Regions from separate parts of the Xanthobacter sp. 91 genome, predicted to be linked through region 3. Evidence: predicted binding sites of a transcription regulator. Region 3 holds the regulator's gene; each other region holds the start of a gene.
The links. The regulator LexA, encoded in region 3, represses DNA repair genes until DNA is damaged. The targets are predictions, from matches to a motif close to TGTTCNNNNTGTGTTCNG.
Positions count from the first base shown of each region.

Region 1: the regulator LexA is predicted to act here: its motif matches at 1,741-1,758, upstream of A37E_RS0103395 (PA0069 family radical SAM protein).
Region 2: the regulator LexA is predicted to act here: its motif matches at 2,998-3,015, upstream of def (peptide deformylase).

Region 1 covers NZ_JNIB01000001.1:691,295-697,988, reverse strand. The annotation lists gene A37E_RS0103400 (VOC family protein) at 1-324, opposite strand, end outside; gene A37E_RS0103395 (PA0069 family radical SAM protein) at 335-1,717, opposite strand; gene A37E_RS0103390 (aa3-type cytochrome c oxidase subunit IV) at 1,887-2,039, shown strand; gene A37E_RS0103385 (Re/Si-specific NAD(P)(+) transhydrogenase subunit alpha) at 2,076-3,239, shown strand; gene A37E_RS0103380 (proton-translocating transhydrogenase family protein) at 3,239-3,694, shown strand; gene A37E_RS0103375 (NAD(P)(+) transhydrogenase (Re/Si-specific) subunit beta) at 3,705-5,111, shown strand; gene A37E_RS25135 (exopolysaccharide biosynthesis polyprenyl glycosylphosphotransferase) at 5,326-6,694, shown strand, end outside.
Region 2 covers NZ_JNIB01000001.1:2,309,498-2,316,191, forward strand. The annotation lists gene trxA (thioredoxin) at 1-157, shown strand, start outside; gene A37E_RS0110895 (hypothetical protein) at 234-584, opposite strand; gene truA (tRNA pseudouridine(38-40) synthase TruA) at 726-1,463, opposite strand; gene fmt (methionyl-tRNA formyltransferase) at 1,481-2,404, opposite strand; gene def (peptide deformylase) at 2,442-2,960, opposite strand; gene rmuC (DNA recombination protein RmuC) at 3,061-4,227, shown strand; gene A37E_RS0110920 (DUF2200 domain-containing protein) at 4,239-4,592, shown strand; gene mutM (bifunctional DNA-formamidopyrimidine glycosylase/DNA-(apurinic or apyrimidinic site) lyase) at 4,717-5,595, shown strand; gene A37E_RS0110930 (enoyl-CoA hydratase) at 5,723-6,493, shown strand; tRNA gene A37E_RS0110935 (tRNA-Leu) at 6,628-6,694, shown strand, end outside.
Region 3 covers NZ_JNIB01000001.1:4,765,876-4,772,569, reverse strand. The annotation lists gene gltX (glutamate--tRNA ligase) at 1-1,305, opposite strand, end outside; gene A37E_RS0122260 (ComEC/Rec2 family competence protein) at 1,542-3,716, shown strand; gene lexA (transcriptional repressor LexA) at 3,837-4,547, opposite strand; gene glp (gephyrin-like molybdotransferase Glp) at 4,706-5,920, opposite strand; gene moaC (cyclic pyranopterin monophosphate synthase MoaC) at 5,976-6,461, opposite strand; gene A37E_RS0122240 (DUF2147 domain-containing protein) at 6,579-6,694, opposite strand, start outside.

The DNA of each region.
Region 1 (6,694 bases), 4.1 Mb from region 3:
CGCCGGCTTCACCACGCGCCCGCCCGCCGCCTCCGCCCGCGCGATCAGGGCCTCGGCCTCCTCCGGCGATCCCACATTGCAGGCGAGCGTGAGGCCGGCGAAGGGCTGCGGCGGGGTATCCGCCAGCGTCGCATCCTCGGCGAGGCGCCCGCGCGGAAAAAGGCTCAGCACTACATTGCCCGCATGGAAGAAGGCGACATTGCCGGCTTCTCCTTCTCCGGCCTTGCTCTCCACAAGGCCGAGGGCGCGATAGAAGGCGGCGGCGCGCGACAGGTCGGACACGCCGAGCGTGACGAGGTGGAGCCTGAGATCGGGTGCGGTCATGCTGGGCTCTTCAAGCGAACAGGTCGAGCTGCTCGCCCGCCTGCTTGGGGTGGCGGAAGTGTGCGGTGGTCAGCTTCAGTCCCCGCCCAGCGAGGCCGAGGCGGCGGGCGGCGATCTCGAACCTGCGGCCCACCGTCCAGGCATAGGGGCCTTCCCCCCGCCCCCTCTTGCCGAAGGTGGAGTCGTAATCCTTGCCGCCGTGCATCTGGCGGATGAGGTTCAGCACGTGGCGGGCCTTGTCCGGGAAATTGGCCACCAGCCATTCCCGGAACAGGTCGGCGATCTCCAGCGGCAGGCGCAGCATCACATATCCGGCCTCGGATGCCCCGGCGGCCTTTGCAGCGTCGAGGATGCGCTCGATCTCCATGTCGTTCAGCGCCGGGATCAGCGGCGCGGTGAGGACCGCGGTGGGAATGCCGGCGTCGGCGAGCCGGCGGATGGTGCCGAGGCGCACATGGGGACTGGCGGCGCGCGGCTCCATGGTGCGGGACAGGTGCGGGTCGAGCGTAGTCATGGAGATGGCGACCTTGGCGAGGCCCTTTTCCGCCATCGGCCCGAGGATATCGATGTCGCGCACCACCAGCGCCGATTTGGTGACGATGCCCACCGGATGGCCGAAGTCCGCCAGCACCTCCAGGATGCGCCGCGTCAGCTCATAGCGCCGCTCGATGGGCTGGTAGGGATCGGTATTGGTCCCCATGGCGATGACGCGCGGCTTGTAGGAGGGGTGCGACAGCTCCCGCGCCAGCAGTTCCGGCGCGTCCGGTTTCACGAACAGCTTGGTCTCGAAGTCGAGGCCGGCGGAGAGGCCCTGATAGGCGTGGGTGGGCCGCGCGAAGCAATAGATGCAGCCGTGCTCGCAGCCCCGATAGGCGTTGATCGAGCGGTCGAAGGCGATGTCGGGGGACTGGTTGCGGGTGATGATGGTGCGCGCCCGCTCCTCCGTCACCTCGGTGCGGAAGGGCGGCAGGTCTTCCAGCGTCTGCCAGCCGTCGTCGAACAGCACGCGGGCGGCGGGCTCGAAGCGCCCGGCGGCGTTGGAGACCGCGCCCCGGCCGCGCCGCCGTTCCGCCTCGACGCCGGTCCCGACCTCGCCGTCCAGCGCCGGCGGCAGGGCAGGAGGCGGCGCTCGGCGCTCCTCGGCGAGCCGGCCCATGATCCGATCGTTCCGGGTCTTCACCGGCGGCGAGGCGATGCGCGCCTCGCCGGAAACTGCCTTGGGCTGTGCCGCCTTGGCGGAAGCCGTCTTGGCAGGAACAGCCTTGGCAGGAACGGCCTTGGGCGATGCCGTCCTGGCGGCCTTCAGGGCGGGAGCGATCGGCGCGGCAATTGGTCCCCCCGGAACGGGCGGGGCGGCTGTGCGCGGGCCGTGGGAATCGGATGCGGGGCTCATGCTTAAAAAGCTAGCACCGAAGACGGAACATAACAAGAACATGTGGCGCGACGCGAGGGGCTCGCGGGCCACGCCGTTCAATCTGGCATACTGTACACCAGAAGGCAGTTGCCAGACATTCCCATCTCCGGTAAAGGCGTCAGAAGACGCTTAGGAGCAGGGGGATAAGATGGCTGAACACGCCACGATCGAATACGCCACGGCAGACGGTAACGATTATCCCGAGCACGAGCGCACCTACGCCATGTTCACCGCCCTCGCCAAGTGGGGCACCATCGGCGTTGCAGCCATCCTCGTCCTGATGTGGATTTTCCTCCTCTGACCCGCTGAGCGGCCGGAGCACCGGAGACATCAAGAAATGAAAATCGCTGTTCCCGCCGAGATCGATCTCGGCGAGCCGAGGGTTGGCGCGACCCCGGATACGGTGAAGCGTCTCGTCGCACTGGGCGCATCCGTGACCGTGGAGAGCGGCGCGGGCGTGAAGTCCGGCATTCTCGATTCCGACTTCGTGGCGGCAGGGGCCACCATCGCCCTGTCGGCGGCGGATGCGCTGAACGGCGCCGAAGTCGTACTGAAGGTTCGCCGGCCGACGGAAGCCGAACTTTCGTCGTACAAGCCCGGCGCGCTCGTCCTCGCCATCATGGATCCCTATGGCAATGATGCGGCGCTCGCCGCCATGGCCAATGCCGGGATCGCCTCCTTCGCCATGGAGCTGATGCCCCGCATCACCCGTGCGCAGGTGATGGACGTGCTCTCCTCGCAGGCGAACCTCGCCGGCTATCGCGCGGTGATCGACGCGGCCGCCGAGTTCACCCGCGCTCTGCCGCAGATGATGACCGCCGCCGGCACCGTTCCGGCCGCGCGCGTCTTCGTCATGGGCGCCGGCGTCGCGGGCCTCCAGGCCATCGCGACGGCCCGCCGCCTCGGCGCCATCGTGACCGCCACCGACGTGCGGCCCGCCGCCAAGGAACAGGTCGCCTCGCTGGGCGCCAAGTTCGTCGCGGTGGAGGACGAGGAGTTCAAGCAGGCCGAGACCGCCGCCGGATACGCCAAGCCCATGTCGGCGGAGTATCAGGCCAAGCAGGCTGCCCTCGTCGCCGAGCACATCAAGAAGCAGGACATCGTCATCACCACCGCCCTGATCCCGGGCCGGCCTGCGCCGCGCCTCGTGACAGCGGAGATGGTGGCCTCCATGAAGCCGGGTTCCGTGCTGGTCGACCTCGCGGTCGAGCGCGGCGGCAACGTCGCCGGTGCGGTGGCGGGGCAGGTGGTCGAGGTGAACGGCGTCAAGATCGTCGGTCATCTCAACGTGCCGGGCCGCATCGCCGCCTCGGCCTCGCCGCTCTACGCCAAGAACCTGTTCAACTTCTTCGAGACGATGGTGGACAAGGCGTCGAAGGCGCTGGCCGTCAAGTGGGACGACGAGCTGGTGAAGGCCACGCTCCTCACCCGTGACGGCGCCGTCGTGCATCCGAACTTCGCACCCAAGAATCCCGCAGCGACCAGCGAGGGAGCGGCCTGATGAACCCCGCCACAGCCCAGACCGCGGCGGATGCCGCAATGCAGGCCCGCACCGCCGCCGAGATCGCGCGGCAGGCGGCGGAAGCCGCGCAGCTCTATGCCGACCAGGCGGCCTCTGCCCTCGGCGCGGCGGCCCATGCGGCGACCGGAGGGGCCATCGACCCCTTCGTGTTCCGCCTCTCCATCTTCGTGCTCGCGGTGTTCGTGGGCTATTACGTGGTGTGGTCGGTGACCCCGGCGCTGCACACCCCGCTCATGAGCGTCACCAACGCCATCTCGTCGGTGATCGTCGTGGGCGCGCTGCTCGCTGTCGGCGTGACCACGGTGGGCGATTCCAGCCACGCCTGGGGCGCGCGCATCTTCGGCTTCGTGGCGCTCGTCTTTGCCTCGGTGAACATCTTCGGCGGGTTCATGGTGACCAGCCGTATGCTCGCCATGTACTCCAAGAAGAAGTGAGGCGAGGCACATGACCGCGAACCTCGCCGCCCTGCTCTATCTGGTTGCAGGCATTCTCTTCGTGCTGGCCCTCCGGGGCCTCTCCCATCCCACCACCTCGCGGCAGGGCAACCTGTTCGGCATGGTGGGCATGGGCATCGCCATTCTCACCACGCTCGCCCTCTCCCCGCCGTCCGACGGGATCGGCTGGGTGCTGGTGCTCGCCGGCATCGGCATCGGTGGTGGCGTCGGTGCCGTGGTGGCCAAGCGCATCGCCATGACGGCGATGCCGCAGCTGGTCGCCGCCTTCCACTCGCTCGTCGGCCTCGCCGCCGTGCTTGTGGCCGCGGCCGCGCTCTATGCGCCGCGCGCCTTCGGCATCGGCGATCCCGGCCACCTGCACGGGGCGAGCCTCGTGGAGATGTCGCTGGGCGTGGCCATCGGCGCGATCACCTTCACCGGCTCGATCATCGCCTTCGCCAAGCTCAACGGCAACATGAGCGGCAAGCCGATCATGCTGCCGGCGCGCCACCTCATCAATGGCGGCCTGGCCCTGCTGCTGCTGATCCTCATCGTCGCGTTCGTGCTGACCGGCTCGATCACGCTATTCTGGATCATCACGCTGCTGTCGCTGATCCTCGGCGGCCTGCTCATCATCCCCATCGGCGGCGCGGACATGCCCGTCGTGGTGTCGATGCTGAACTCCTACTCGGGCTGGGCGGCGGCCGGCATCGGCTTCACCCTGGGCAACACCGCTCTGATCATCACCGGCGCGCTGGTGGGCTCCTCGGGCGCCATCCTGTCCTACATCATGTGCAAGGGCATGAACCGGTCCTTCATCTCGGTCATCCTCGGCGGCTTCGGCGGTGACGCCGCGGCGGCCGGCGCGGCCGGCCAGGCGGAAGCCCGCCCGGTGAAGCAGGGTTCGGCGGATGACGCCGCCTACATCATGAAGAACGCCGAGAAGGTCATCATCGTGCCCGGCTACGGCATGGCGGTGGCGCAGGCCCAGCACGCGCTCCGCGAGATGGCGGACCTGCTCAAGGAGGAGGGCGTCGAGGTCAAGTACGCCATCCACCCGGTGGCGGGCCGCATGCCGGGCCACATGAACGTGCTGCTCGCCGAGGCCCAGGTGCCCTACGACGAGGTGTTCGAGCTCGAGGACATCAACTCCGAGTTCGCCCAGGCGGACGTGGCCTTCGTGATCGGCGCCAACGACGTGACCAACCCGGCGGCCAAGACCGATCCGCAGTCGCCGATCTACGGCATGCCCATCCTCGACGTGGAGAAGGCCAAGACCGTTCTCTTCATCAAGCGCGGCATGTCGGCAGGCTACGCGGGCGTGGAGAACGAGCTGTTCTTCAAGGACAACACCATGATGCTCTTCGGCGATGCCAAGAAGGTCACCGAGGACGTGGTGAAGGCCTTCGGCCACTGAAGACACCTCCATTCTGAACGAGATCGAAGCCGCCGGATCGCAAGGTCCGGCGGCTTCTTTGGTACAGAGCCGGGCGGCCGCCCGATCGGAAGGCGTCTAACAGGTTCATGCCGCCACAATTTGCGCCATTTCCTTGACTGCCCACCACTTCTTAACCAGAAGCACATACCGTGGAGTCTGGGATTCGGACGGCGGCTGCGGGGATCGGGGGACGATGACACGCTGGACCCATGGACTGGTCAATCGGCTCGTCCTGTCGTGCGACGTCGTCATGGCGGCGCTCGGGGCGATCATTGCGCACCTGCGCTGGGAATTCCTGTCCTGGAGCCAGCTCGCCATCCTCTGGGCGTTCGGCATCTTCGTCTATGTGCAGGTGCTTCAGATCGGCCGCGGCTACCGGGTCGAGCACTATGTCCGCCCGCTGCGGCAGATCGGCCATATCGGCGTCGGCGTGGTGCCCGCGGGCGCGGTCATCGCCGTCTGCTATTACGCGCTGATCCCCATCGGCCAGACCAATCTCTGGGCGCTGCTCGGCTGGGGCGTCGTCACCACGCTCATGCTCATCTTCGGCCGCCTGGTTCTCGTGCGCATCGGCATGGCGCTGGTGCAGACCCACGAGGTGCTCCGTCGCAACGTCGTGCTCATCGGCGATCTCGGCCGCGCCCGCGATCTGGTGCGGCGCTATGGGGAGGAAGAGGGCAACACTGGCCTCCTCAGTTTCGTCGCCCTGTTCGATGACAGCCACGTGGAGGGCGCGCCCCTCCCGCCGCCCGGTCCGGATGGCCTGCCGGTGCTCGGCGGCATGAAGGACCTTCTGGAATATGTGAAGCACAATCCGGTGGACATCGTGGTCGTCGCCAAGAGCTGGAACGACCCGGCCGCCATCAGCGCCATCGCCAACCAGATGTACCAGATCGCCGCCGACGTCATCGTCGAGCTCGATCCGGACCGCTTCACGCTCAATTACGCCAACCTCACCCGCATTGCCGGCGAGCCGGCCCTCCAGGTGCAGCAGCAGCCGCTGAAAGGCTCGCTCGGGCTCCTTAAGGGGGTGGAGGACTATGTGGTGGCCTCCATCGGCCTCATGCTCACGGCACCGATCCTCATCGGCGCGGCCATCGCCATCAAGCTGGATTCCCCGGGGCCCATCCTGTTCCGCCAGCCGCGCGTCGGCCTGAACAACCGCGTGTTCCAGTGCTACAAGCTGCGCACCATGCGGGTCGATCCCACCGATGACGGCTCCAAGGGCACCAGCAAGAACGACCCGCGCATCACCAAGGTCGGCAACTTCCTGCGCTCCACCTCCATCGACGAGCTGCCGCAGCTTATCAACGTGCTGCGCGGCGAGATGAGCGTCGTCGGCCCGCGCCCCCATGTGCCGAACATGAAGGTGGCCACCAACGTCCGCTATGAGGCCATCAGCCAGTATGTGGCGCGCTATCGCATGAAGCCGGGCATCACCGGCTGGGCGCAGATCAACGGCATGCGCGGGGGCATCAACACCCTGGAGAAGGCCGAGCGCGGCGTCGAGCTCGACCTCTTCTACATCGAGCACTGGTCCATATGGTTCGACATCAGAATCA
Region 2 (6,694 bases), 2.5 Mb from region 3:
GAAGCTGAACGTGGACGAGAATCCGCAGACGGCATCCAAGTACGGCATCATGTCCATTCCCACCCTGCTCCTGTTCAAGGACGGCAAGATCGCCTCCCGTCAGGTGGGCGCCGCCCCCAAGGCCAAGCTGGTGCAGTGGATCAACGGCTCGATCTGAGCTTCGACTCCGCCGAATATGAAAAAGCCCCCGATTCGGGGGCTTTTTTGTTTTTGTTGGGGGGCTTGAACAGGCCTCAGCCGTGCCTTGCCAGCATTTTCCCTGAGGGAGAGACGCGCTCCACCGTGAACGCGGAGGCAGGGCGTACCCGCCATGGGCGGTCGAGGCAGAGGCTGGCATCGTTGAGCCGGGCCGCCTCGGCCTGCGCCTCGCCCTCATTGGCGAAGCGATGCGCCTCGCGGGGGAAGAAAGCGCCGCCTGGAACGATGACGGTCTCACCCTCCTGCGTATCGATCCGGGTTTCACTGCCGTCGAAGAAGACCCAGCCGCACGGCGCACCCGGCACGGCGCGGGCGACCAGATGGGCGAGGGAGAGGGGGACGCGGCGGCGCGCGGGCTGCCAGCGCGGCATACGGAAACTGAACATCGGACCCGTTGTCCTCTATCGCCCCTGAGGTGTCTTCCCAGTGGAAATGCTCAAGGGTGCCCGACCGTTCCAACCTGCGACGTCGTGAACGTCACCAGGATGTTACCCACAGCAAGGCTCAAGCCGGCGGAACGGAGCGGCTCAATAGCTGACGGCGGCGAGATAGAGCCCCGCTGCCGGGGCCATGGGGCCGCAGCGGGTGCGATCGGCGGCGGCGAGGGCGGTGGCGAGATCGTCCGCGCTCCAGCGGCCTTCCCCCACCCGCATCAGCGAGCCCACCATGGAGCGCACCTGATGGTGCAGGAAGGACCGGGCGGAGGTGACGACGCGGATTTCGTCGCCGTGGCGGGACACATCCAGCTGGTCCAGCGTCTTCACCGGCGAGGCGGCCTGGCACTCGGCGGCGCGGAAGGTGGAGAAATCGTGCTTGCCCAGCAGACGCTGGGCGGCGTCGTGCATCGCCTCGGCGTCGAGCTTCTGGGGGATGCGCCACGCCCGGTCGCGGTCGAGGGCGAGATCGGGGCGGCGGTTGACGATGCGGTAGAGGTAGTGCCGCCTGGTGGCGGAGAAGCGGGCGTCGAAGCTGTCCGGGACAAGCTCGGCGGAGAGCACCGCCACCGGATGGGGCCGAAGCTGGGCCGTCATGGCGTCGCGCACCGTATCCGTGCGCCAGTCCTTCGACAGATCCACATGGGCCACCTGCCCGGTGGCATGGACGCCGGCATCGGTGCGCCCGGCGCCCGCTACCGTCACCTTTTCCCCGCAGAAACGCTGAAAGGCTTCGGCCAGCACACCCTGCACGGTCGGCAGCTCCGCCTGCATCTGCCAGCCGGCGAAGGGGGTGCCATCATATTCGATGGTGAGCTTGTAGCGGGGCATGGCGGGTCTGGCCGCCCTCAGGCGAGCCGGCTTCCGGGCGGGACGGCATTGCCCCTCAGGAATGTGTCCGCCCCCATGGGCTGCTTGCCGGCCTTCTGCAGCTCCACGAGCCGCACCGCGCCCGCGCCGCAGGCGATGGTGAGGTGGTCGTCAAGTACCGTGCCGGGCGCTGCGGAGCCCTCCGCCAGCGTCGAGCGCAGCACCTTCACCCGCGCCTCGTCCGGCCCGAGGGGGAACCAGGCGCCGGGGAAGGGGGAGAGGCCGCGGATGCGGTCGTGCACCTCCTGGGCGGGCTTTGACCAGTCGATGCGGGTCTCCGCCTTCTCGATCTTGGCGGCATATTCCACGCCGGTCGCCGGCTGGGGCGTGAAGCCGAGCCCGCCGCGCTCCAGCGCGGCCAGCGCCCGGCCCATGAGGTCGGCGCCGATCACCATCATGCGGTCGTGCAATTCGCCGGCGGTCATGTCCGGGCCGATGGGGATGCGCTCCACGAGGCCCACGGGGCCGGTGTCCAGCCCCGCTTCCATCTGCATCACCGCGACGCCGGTCTCCGTGTCGCCGGCCATGATGGCCCGCTGGATCGGCGCGGCGCCGCGCCAGCGCGGCAGCAGCGAGCCGTGCAGGTTCAGGCAGCCGAGGCGCGGCGCATCGAGGATGGCCTGCGGCAGGATGAGGCCATAGGCCACCACCACCGCCACGTCCGCCTCATGGGCACGGAAGGCGTCCGCCGCCTCCTCGCCCTTCAGGCTCCTGGGCGTGAACACCGGCAGGCCGAAGCGCTCGGCCACCGCATGGACGGGGGAGGGGGTGAGGTCGAGCCCGCGCCGGCCGGCCGGGGCCGGGGCGCGGGTATAGACCGCCACCACCTCGTGGCCGCGCCCGACGATCTCCGAGAGGGTGGGCACGGCGAAATCCGGCGTACCCATGAAGACGATGCGCATGGACCCTCGTGTCCCGTGATCTCCCGCCGCAGCGGGATCAGGCCTCGGCCTTGTGCTTCGCCTGCTTGGTGAATTTCTTGATGACCCGGTCGCGCTTCAGCTTGGAGATGTGATCGATGAAGAGCACGCCGTTGAGATGGTCGATCTCGTGCTGCACGCAGGTGGCGAACAGGCCCTCGGCCTCCACCTCCCGCGTCTTGCCCTCCACGTCCATAAAGCGCACCGCCACCTTCGCCGGGCGCTCCACCTCCTCGTAATATTCGGGGATGGAGAGGCAGCCCTCGCTGTAGACGGAGGTCTCTTCCGAGGCGGCGATGATTTCCGGATTGATGAGGGCGATGGGCTTCTTGTTCTCGCCGTCGCGCGCGACATCGATGGTGATGACGCGGCGCTGCACGCCCACCTGTATGGCCGCCAGCCCGATGCCGGGGGCGTCGTACATGGTCTCGAACATGTCCTCCACCAGCTTGCGCACCTCGCTGTCGATCTTCTCGACCGGGGTGGAAAGCGTGCGCAGCTTGGGCTCGGGGATGATGAGGATGGGCCGGATCGTCATTCGAGCGAGATAAGCGAAGCTGCCGCATAGGTCAACATGTTCGCCGTTTGTTCAAGCGAGAGAATCACGTAAGAAGTGAAGGTTCACGCAAGAGCAAGGCATGCCGGTTGTGCTGTTCACCTTCGGCGGACGGCCCTTCACCGTGGCCGAGGCGGCTGCGGTCGCCGCGGCGGTGCTGGCGCTGCTGCTGTTTCTGGTGCTGGTGAGCCTCGTGCGCCAGTCGCGGGCGCGCGCCGCCGCGGTCGCCGAGGAAGCACTCCGGCGCGACGAGATGGACCGCCGCCTGCGCGAGCTGGTCCGCGTCCAGTCCGAGACCGCCGGCCGCGTGCAGAGCATGACGGAGATCCTCGCCCAGAGGCAGAGCGAGCTGGCCCGCGCCGTCTCCGACCGGCTCGACCAGACCTCCCACCGGCTGGGGGAAACCCTCTCCACCGCCGCCCGCGCCACCCACGAGAGCCTGACGCGCATCGCCGAGCGTCTCGTGATGGTGGAGACGGCCGAGCGCACGCTCGGCGATCTGTCCGCGCAGGTGGTTTCGCTGCGCGAGACGCTGGCCAACAAGCAGGCGCGCGGCGCCTTCGGGCAGGCGCGGATGGAGGCCATCGTCTCCGATGGCTTGCCGCGCGGCAGCTTTGCCTTCCAGTACACCCTCTCCAACGGCAAGCGGCCGGACTGCGCCATCTTCCTGCCGGGGGATGCGCGCCCGCTGCTCATCGATTCCAAATTCCCGCTGGAGGCCGTCACCGCCTTCCGCGAGGCGCCATCCGCCGAGCATCGCAAGGCCGCAGGCCAGCGCCTGCGCAACGATCTCTTGAAGCACGTCTATGACGTGGCCGAGCGCTACTTCATCCCCGGCGAGACGCAGGACGTGGCGCTCATCTTCGTGCCGTCCGAATCCGTCTATGCCGAGATCAGCGAGCATTTCGACGGCGTGGTGCAGGAGGCCTATCGCCAGCGCGTGGTGCTGGTGTCGCCATCGCTCCTGATGCTGGCCGTGCAGGTGGTGCAGGCCATCGCCAAGGACGCCCGCATGCGCGAGGAGGCGGACCGCGTGCGCGCCGAGGTCGGCGCCCTGGTGGAGGACGTGAGCCGCCTGCGCGAGCGGGTGGGCGACCTCGCCAAGCACTTCGCCCAGGTGGGTGACGACGTTCAGCGCGTCATCATCTCCGCCGACAAGATCGCCCGGCGCGGGCTGAGGCTGGAGCAGCTCGACTTCGACACTCCCGGTCCGGCGTCCTCCCAGCCGCCCTCCCCGCCGCCCAAGTGAGGGCCGGCGCCATGCCGAAGCACCGCATCACCACCACCAGCTTCGCCAGCGTCTATCCCCTCTATGTCGCCAAGACCGAGCGGAAGGGGCGCACGTCCGAGGAGGTGGACGCGGTGATCTGCTGGCTGACCGGCTATTCCGACGCCCAGCTGCGCGCCGTGCTGGCCGGAAAGACCGATTTCGAGACCTTCTTCGCGCAGGTCCCCGCCCCCAATCCCGCCCGCGCGCTCATCACGGGCGTGGTCTGCGGCGTGCGGGTGGAGGAGGTCGCCGAGCCGACCATGCGGGAGATGCGGTATCTCGATAAGTTGATCGACGAACTGGCGCGCGGGCGGCCGCTGGAGAAGATCCTGCGCAAGGGCTGAGGCCTGTTGATGCGGCCCCGGTCGGGGGTTGCGGCATCTTGCGCGGCGGCCTGCGAGGCGGGATGCTGACGCCTGAGATGAATCGCGCGCCGGTTGGGGCGCGCCCGTGACCTTTAAGGACGAAATGCCCGAACTGCCCGAGGTGGAAACCGTCCGCCGCGGCCTGATGCCCGTCTTGCAGGGCGCCGTGATCGAAAGCGCCGAGGCGCGCCGCCCGGACCTGCGCTGGCCGCTGCCGGAGAACTTCGCCGAACGCCTCGCCGGCCGCCGCGTGGAGGCCATCGGCCGCCGCGCCAAATACCTGCTCGCCGACCTCGACGGCGGCGAGGTGATGATCCTGCACCTCGGCATGTCCGGCTCCATCCGGGTGGAGGGCGAAAAGGCGCTCCGCCCCGGGGCCTTCCATTATCCCCGCGCCGCCGCCGGGCCGCACGACCATGTGGTGCTGCACCTCGCCGGCGGCACCACCGTGACCTTCAACGATCCGCGCCGCTTCGGCGCCATCCTGATCGTCCCCTACGACCGGCTGGAGAGCCATCCGCTTCTGGCGGGCCTCGGCCCGGAGCCGCTGGGCAACGCCTTCCATGCCGACTATCTCGCGGGCGCGTTCGCGCGCCGCAAGACGTCGCTGAAGGCCGCGCTGCTGGACCAGAAGCTGGTGGCGGGCCTCGGCAACATCTATGTCTGCGAGGCCCTGTTCCGCGCCGGCCTCTCGCCGCGCCGCCTCGCCCACACCATCGTCACGAAGGACGGCAAGCCGACGCCGCGGGTGGAGCGCCTCGTGACGGCCATTCGCGACGTGCTGCGCGAGGCCATCCAGGCCGGCGGCTCCTCGCTGCGGGACCATAAGCAGGTGAGCGGCGAGCTCGGCTATTTCCAGCACACCTTCCGCGTCTACGACCGCGAGGGCGAACCCTGCCGCACCCGGCACTGCAAGGGCATCGTCCAGCGCATCGTGCAAGGCGGGCGCTCCACCTTCTACTGCCCGGTCTGCCAGAGATAGCGCAGCCCCGCACGGCCGCTGTGCGAGGCTGCCACTTCGCATGCCGGCGCGGAAGCGCTAGAGCACGGTTCCGCGCGCGCGGCGCAGGACATCGACCGGCGTCACGCCGGCTCAGGAGGAGACGAGGATGGCTTACGAGACGATCCTGTTGGAGGTGGACGAGCGGGTTGGCATCATCCGGCTGAACCGCCCGCAGGCGCTCAACGCGCTCAACGCCCAGCTCATCAACGAGCTGAACGCCGCCCTCGACGTGCTCGAGAACGACCGTGCCATCGGCTGCATCATCCTCACCGGCTCGGAGAAGGCCTTCGCCGCCGGCGCCGACATCAAGGCGATGCAGAGCTTCACCTATCCGGACACGTATCTCGACGACTACATCACCTCCTGGGAGCGCCTCTCGCGCACCCGCAAGCCGGTGATCGCGGCGGTGGCCGGCTTCGCGCTGGGCGGCGGCTGCGAGCTGGCCATGATGTGCGACTTCATCCTCGCCGCCGACACCGCGAAGTTCGGCCAGCCGGAGATCAAGCTCGGCGTCATGCCCGGCTCGGGCGGCACCCAGCGCCTGACGCGTTTCGTCGGCAAGTCCAAGGCCATGGAGATGTGCCTCACCGGCCGGCTGATGGATGCGGTGGAGGCCGAGCGCTCCGGCCTCGTCTCGCGCATCATCCCCGCCGCCGAGCTGATGACCGAGGCGCTGAAGGTCGCCAAGGTCATCGCCGGCATGTCGCTGCCCATCGCCATGCAGACCAAGGAGGCGGTGAACCGCTCCTACGAGACCTCGCTTGCCGAGGGCATCCGCTTCGAGCGCCGGGTGTTCCAGTCCCAGTTCGGCCTCGCCCACCAGCAGGAAGGCATGAGCGCCTTCATCGAAAAGCGCCCGCCGAACTTCAAGGGCTGACGCAGACGCGGGTGCCGCCCCACCGGCCGCACCCGCCTTCCCCATCTTTCCGCGACAGAGCGCAAGGAGCGTGTTGACAAGCAAGCCGCACCCCCTCTATGTGTCGCGCTCCGATCCGGCCCCAACCGGACGGGGCCCAGGTGGCGGAATTGGTAGACGCGCTGGTTTCAGGTACCAGTGGTGAAAGCCGTGGAGGTTCGA
Region 3 (6,694 bases):
CTGGGCCACGGCGCCGAGCTTCACGCCCTGCGCCTCGGCATAGCGGCGCACCACCTCCTCGGTGGCGGCGGCGCTCCAGTCCACGGCTTCCAGCAGCGGCACGAGGCGGCCGAGATGGGCGCGGGCCTCGGGCGAGAGCAGCGTGGTCGCCTTCTCGTCCAGCGGGATGGGCCGCTCGACGAAGATGAACTCGGCATTGTCCAGCAGTTCGACCAACGTCTTCGCCCGCTCCTTGAGCCCCGGCATGGCGGCGGCGAGCTGGGCGCGGCGGGTGTCGGTCATGCGCGGCAAGCGGTGCTCCGCATCCGGCAGGTAGGGCACGAGCGCATCGATGGCGGCCAAAAGCTCGGCATCGCTGGAGGCGCGCATATAGTGGCCGTTGAGGCTTTCGAGCTTGGCAAAGTCGAAGCGCGCGGCCGAGCGGCCCACCTTGTCGAGGTCGAAAAATTCGACCATCTCGTCGGTGGAGAACACCTCCTGGTCGCCATGGCTCCAGCCGAGGCGCACGAGATAGTTGCGCAGTGCCGCCGGCAGATAGCCCATGTCGCGATAGGCATCGACGCCCAGCGCCCCGTGGCGCTTGGAGAGCTTGGCGCCATCCGGCCCGTGGATGAGCGGGATGTGCGCCATGCGCGGCACGTCCCAGCCGAGCGCGCGATAGATCTGCGTCTGGCGGGCGGCGTTGGTGAGGTGGTCGTCGCCGCGGATGATGTGGGTGACGCCCATGTCGTGGTCGTCCACCACCACCGCCAGCATGTAGGTGGGCGTGCCGTCGGACCGAAGCAGCACGAGGTCGTCGAGGTCCTTGTTGGGGAAAGTCACGGTGCCCTGCACCATGTCGTCGATCACCGTCTCGCCCTCCTGCGGGGCGCGCAGGCGGATGACGGGCGCGCGATCGGCCGGCGCCTCGGAGGGGTCGCGGTCGCGCCAGCGGCCGTCATAGCGCGGCGGGCGGCCCTCCTTGCGGGCCAGCTCGCGCATCTCGTCCAGCTCCTGGGGCGTGGCGTAGCAGCGATAGGCATTGCCCTTCGCCAGCATCTCCGCCACCGCGGCCTGATGCCGCTCGGCGCGGGCAAACTGGTAGATGGGCTCGCCCTCCCAGTCGATGCCGAGCCAGGAGAGCCCCTCGATGATGGCGTCGATGGCCTCCTTGGTGGAGCGCTGGCGGTCCGTGTCCTCGATGCGCAGCAGCATCTTGCCGCCGGTGTGGCGGGCATAGAGCCAGTTGAACAGCGCCGTGCGCGCCCCGCCGATATGCAGGAAGCCGGTGGGCGAGGGGGCGAAGCGGGTGACGATCTGCGACATCGGGCGGGGCTCGGCGGGATTGGGTCCGCTTGGACGGGAGACGCGCGGGCGGCCCTGCGGAACGCAAACCGAACCACATGGCGCGCGGGAGGCGCCCGTGTAGCATAGAGGCGGGGCACAAGGAACATGGGGCGGGGACGGGCGCGACCCGGCCCGGCCCCCGGCGGGCGGGGATGGACGAGCGGGCTTCAGGCGGCGCGCGGGCAGGGGGGCGGGGAGCTGCGGGCGCGCTCCCGGTGTTCTCCGCGCGCGGGCTTTCACGCCTCGCCGACGCGCTGAAGGCCCGCATCGCCCATGACGTGGCGGCCGAGGCAGCATCCGGCCGGCTGATCCTGTGGCTGCCGGCCGCCTTCACCGCCGGCATCCTGCTCTATTTCGGCGCCTCCGCCGAACCTTCGCTCACCGCGAGCCTCGTGCTCGTGGCCCTGTTCGCGGCGGCGGCCTGGGGGGCGCGGGCGCGGCCGGTGATGTTCGGGGCCGCGGCGGTGCTCCTCGCCACCATGGCCGGCTTCGCGGCCGGCGGGGTGCGCACCGCGTTCATCGCCCACGAGATGGTGGTGCCGCCCAAGACCCCGGTGCGCCTGTCCGGCTTCATCGAGCGGGTGGAGCGGCGGACCACCGGCGACCGCATCCTGCTGCGGCTCGATGGCGACGCCGTGCGCGGGCTGAAAAACGCGCCGGCGCTGGTGCGCCTCTCGCTCCGCAAGGGATGGGCGCCGCCGGTGGGCAGCCATGTGACCCAGCTGGCGCAATTGCTGCCGCCCTCCGGCCCGGCCATGCCGGGTGCCCATGACTTCGGCCGCACGCCGTGGTTCCAGGGCATCGGCGCCATCGGCTACGGGCTCGGCCGGCCCAAGGCGGCGGCGCCGCGCGATCCGCCTTTGTCCGTGCGCCTCGCCATGGCGCTGGACGGGGTGCGCCAGAGCCTGTCGGACCGCATCCGCGCCTCGCTTTCCGGCGTACCGGCGGAGGTGGCGGTGGCGCTGGTGGCTGGCGACCGCTCCGGCATTCCGCGCGCGGTGGAGGAGAGCATGCGGGTGTCCGGCCTCTCGCATATCCTCTCCATCTCCGGCCTGCACATGGCGCTGGTGGCCGGCACCCTGTTCGGGCTGGCGCGGGGCCTGCTGGCGCTGGTGCCGGGGCTGGCTTTGTCGTGGCCCATCAAGTCCATGGCGGCGCTGATCGCGCTGTCGGGCAGCGCCTTCTATCTCGTGCTGTCGGGCAACGACGTGCCGGCGCAGCGCTCCTTCGTGATGACGGGGCTGGTGCTGGCCGGCGTGCTGGTGGGGCGGCCGTCCCTGTCGCTGCGCTCGGTGGGTGTGGCGGCGGTGGTGGTGCTGGCGCTGACGCCGGAGGCGGCGCTGGACCCGGGCACGCAGATGTCGTTCGCCGCCACCCTCGCCCTCGTCGCCGCCTATGAGCGGCTCCAGCCTTTGCGAGCGATACCCCGGCCGGATGGCATCGCCGGAGCCGTAATCTCCTGGGTGGCCGTGCTGGTGGCTGGCACGGCGCTCACCTCTCTGGTGGCGGGGCTGGCGACGGCGCCGTATGGCATCTTCCACTTCCAGCGGGTGGCGCCCTACGGCCTGCTCGCCAATCTCGCGGCGATGCCGGCCGTCTCATTCCTCGTGATGCCGGCCGGGCTTGCGGGCGTGCTGCTGATGCCGTTTGGCTGGGATCATCTGGCCTGGCCGGTCATGGGGCGGGGCATCGAGATCATGACGGCGGTGTCCGACTGGGTGGGCACGCTGCCGGGGGCAGACATCCGCGCCGCCTTCGTCGGTGCCGGAACGCTGCTCTGGCTCTCCCTCGCGCTGCTGGCCCTCTGCCTGCTGCGGGGCGTGCTCACCCTCGCAGCGCTGGTGCCCCTCGGCCTCGCCGCGCTGGTGGCGGGAACGCCGCTGAAGCCGGACCTCCTCATCGCGCCCGATGCGCAGACGGTGGCGGTGCGGATGCCGGATGGACGGCTTTCCGTGCTCGGTGCCTCGGGCCAGAAACTGGTGGTGGAGCAATGGCTGACGCGGGAGGGCGACCGCCGGACGGCCGGCACCAAGGACCTCGCCTCCGCCTTCCTGTGCGACCCGCTCGGCTGCACCGCGCCGCTGCCCGGCGGCGGCACCATCGCTGTCTCCCGGCGCGCCGAGAGCCTGGAGGCGGACTGCCTGAATGCCCGCATGGTCGTGACCCGCGATGCCCCTCCCCGGGCCTGCCCGGCCGAGGTGCTGACGCCGGAAAAACTCGCGCGGACCGGAACGCTCGCCTTCACCCTGCGCGAGGGCGCCCTCGTGGCCGAGCGAAGCCGCAGCCCCTCAGTGTCCCGGCCGTGGATGGCACCGCTGCCGCCGGACCTCGCACCGGAGCGGGAGGCGGTCGATGCGGGCGATCCGCAGACCGATGCCACCGCCCCCTGACACGACAATTGCCAGGCGTCGGGGTGAGGGGCAACGCCTTCAAAAAAGCGCAGGCGCCCGTTGAGCGTGGACCACCGCGCCCCTCACCCCGTTCCGGATCTCCCGCGGGAGAAATAAGGATCAGTAGCGGCGCATGAGGCCGATCAGGCGGCCCTGGATGCGCACGCGGTCGGGACCGAAGATCCGGGTCTCGTAGGCCGGATTGGCGGCCTCCAGCGCGATGGACGCCCCCTTCTTGCGCAGGCGCTTGAGGGTGGCTTCCTCGTCGTCCACCAGCGCGACGATGATGTCGCCGGTGTCGGCGGAATCGCACTTGCGGATCAGCACCGTGTCGCCGTCGAGGATGCCGGCCTCGATCATGCTGTCGCCGCGCACCTCAAGGGCGAAATGCTCGCCGGAGCCCAGCATTTCGGGCGGGATGTTCAGCGTATGGCTGCGGCTCTGAATGGCGGAGATGGGCGAGCCGGCGGCGATGCGGCCCATGACCGGCACCGAGACCACCTGTCCCGCCTCGTCATCCTCCGCCACGGGGCGGACCTTGCCGAGGCTGCCCTCGATGACCGAGGGCGAGAAACCCCGCCCTGCGGACCGGGCGGAGGCGAGGCCCGGCGCCACGCTGTCGGGCAGGCGGACCACCTCCAGCGCGCGGGCGCGATTGGGCAGGCGGCGGATGAAGCCGCGCTCTTCCAGAGCGGTGATGAGGCGGTGGATACCGGACTTGGAGCGCAAGTCCAGCGCTTCCTTCATCTCGTCGAAGGAGGGGGGAACACCGGTCTCCTTCAGCCGCTCATGGATGAAGCGCAGAAGGTCATATTGCTTCCGAGTGAGCATTCCCTGGCCCCGTTCCTTGCACGCACCGCCGCGGAACAGGCGCTCTCGGCCGGTCCCGATTCAAGGCGCATCCCGCCCGGTGCGCCGCGAAACAAATCATGAACAGTCTTTATCTGTTCCTTTTGTGTTCCGCAAGTGGTGAAGGCTCCGTTAAGGGCTCAATCCGCGAAGGGAATAATCTCGCAGGGGTCTCCGACGCGGCCCGCCGGGGCGAAAGGCGGGCGCACCAGAAGGCAGTCGGCGGCGGAAAGAATGCTCAGCATGGCGCTGTCCTGCGAGGTGCAGGGGATGGCGTGGATCGAGCCATCCGCCCGGCGCTCGAGGGTCGCGCGCATGAAATCGCGCCGCACGTCATTGGGCGGCAGGTCCGCCGCGAGGCGCGCCGGCACCGTCTCGGGGCCGGGGCGGGAATCGCCCTGCAGGGCGCGGATGAGGGGGACGAGGTAGACCATCCCGCAGACGTGGGACGACACCGGGTTGCCTGGCAGCCCCAGCACCCGCACGGTGCCGCGATGGCCGAACATCAGCGGCTTGCCGGGCCTGAGCGCGATCTTGTGGACCGAGAGATCGACCCCTTCCGCCTTCAGCGCCGGGGCCATGAGGTCATGATCGCCCACCGAAGCGCCACCGGAGGAGACGACGAGATCGAACTCGCCGGAGAGCGCCCGCGCCACCACGGCGCGGATGGCGGCGAGGTCGTCCTTGATGAGGCCGAGGTCGGTCACATCGGCGCCGGCGCGGCGGGCCAGTTCCGCGAGGCCGAAGGCGTTGGAGACGACGATTTCGCTGTCGTTGCCGGTGCCCTGGCCCGGCAGCACCAGCTCGTCGCCGGTCTGAAGCAGCGCGACGCGCGGGCGGCGGGCGACCGGCACGGTCGCATGGTCCATGGCGGCGGCCAGCATGATGTCGCGGCCGGTCAGCCGCCGGCCCGCGAAGAGGCCGGGCGCGTCGGCGGAAAAATCGCAGCCGCGCTTGCGCACGTTGCGGAGCGCAGCGGTCGGGGCCGTGGTGGTGATGGTGTCGCCCTCGCGGGAGACGTTCTCCTGAATCACCACCGTGTCGGTGCCTTCCGGCACCACGGCGCCGGTGAAGATGCGCACGGCCTGCCCGGCGCCCACGGTGCCAGCGAAGGGCCGCCCGGCGGCGGATTCGCCGATGACGGCGAGGCGGGCAGGCGTCTGCGCGATATCGGCGCCGCGCACGGCATAGCCGTCCATGGCCGACATGTCGGCGGGCGGCTGGGTGCGGCGGGCCGCCAGATCGCGCGCCAGCACGCGGCCGGCCGCGGCCTGCACCGGCACATCCTCCACACCGAGCGCAGACACGCCGGACGTGATGAGCGCGGTGGCCTCCTCGACGGTCATGAGCGCCATGGCGCGGCTCCCTCACTCTGCCTGAACGCAGGTCTTGTCATGGTGGCGGGCCGGCTCAGGCCGCGTCGGTGGCGCGGAAGTGGCCGCTGCGGCCGCCGGATTTCTCCAGCAGGCGAATGCCTTCAATGCGCATGCCACGGTCGGCGGCCTTGGCCATGTCGTAGATGGTGAGGCAGGACACGGAGACGGCGGTGAGCGCCTCCATCTCCACCCCGGTCTGGCCCGTCACCTTGGCGCGGGCCGTCACATGAAGGCCGGGCAATGCAGGATCGGGGGCAACCTCCACCTCCACCTTGGTCAGCATCAGCGGATGGCAGAGGGGAATCAGCTCATGGGTGCGCTTGGCGGCCATGATGCCGGCGATGCGCGCCACGCCCAGCACGTCGCCCTTCTTGGCGTTGCCGGAGAGGATGAGATCCAGCGTCTCGCGCGCCATCACCACCTGCCCCTCGGCCAGCGCCTCGCGGGTGGTCGCGTCCTTGTCGGACACGTCCACCATGCGGGCGGCGCCCTGTTCGTCGAGATGGGTGAGGCTGGCCATGGCCGTCGCGGTCTTCCCGGATTCGATGTCGGGGGGAAGATGGCGTCCGCGGCGGCGCCTGTCCACCGCCGCAGGAGCAATGCGGCGGAAAGGCAGTGTTGCCGGCTTGGGTTCAGGTCAGCGCAGGCGGGTCCACACCTGCGTCTTGCAGAGCGGGACGACCACGCAGCCGCGCAGCTTCAGCGTGTTGTCGCCATCCATGGTGATGGTGCCGGAATAGGTCTTGCCGTCCT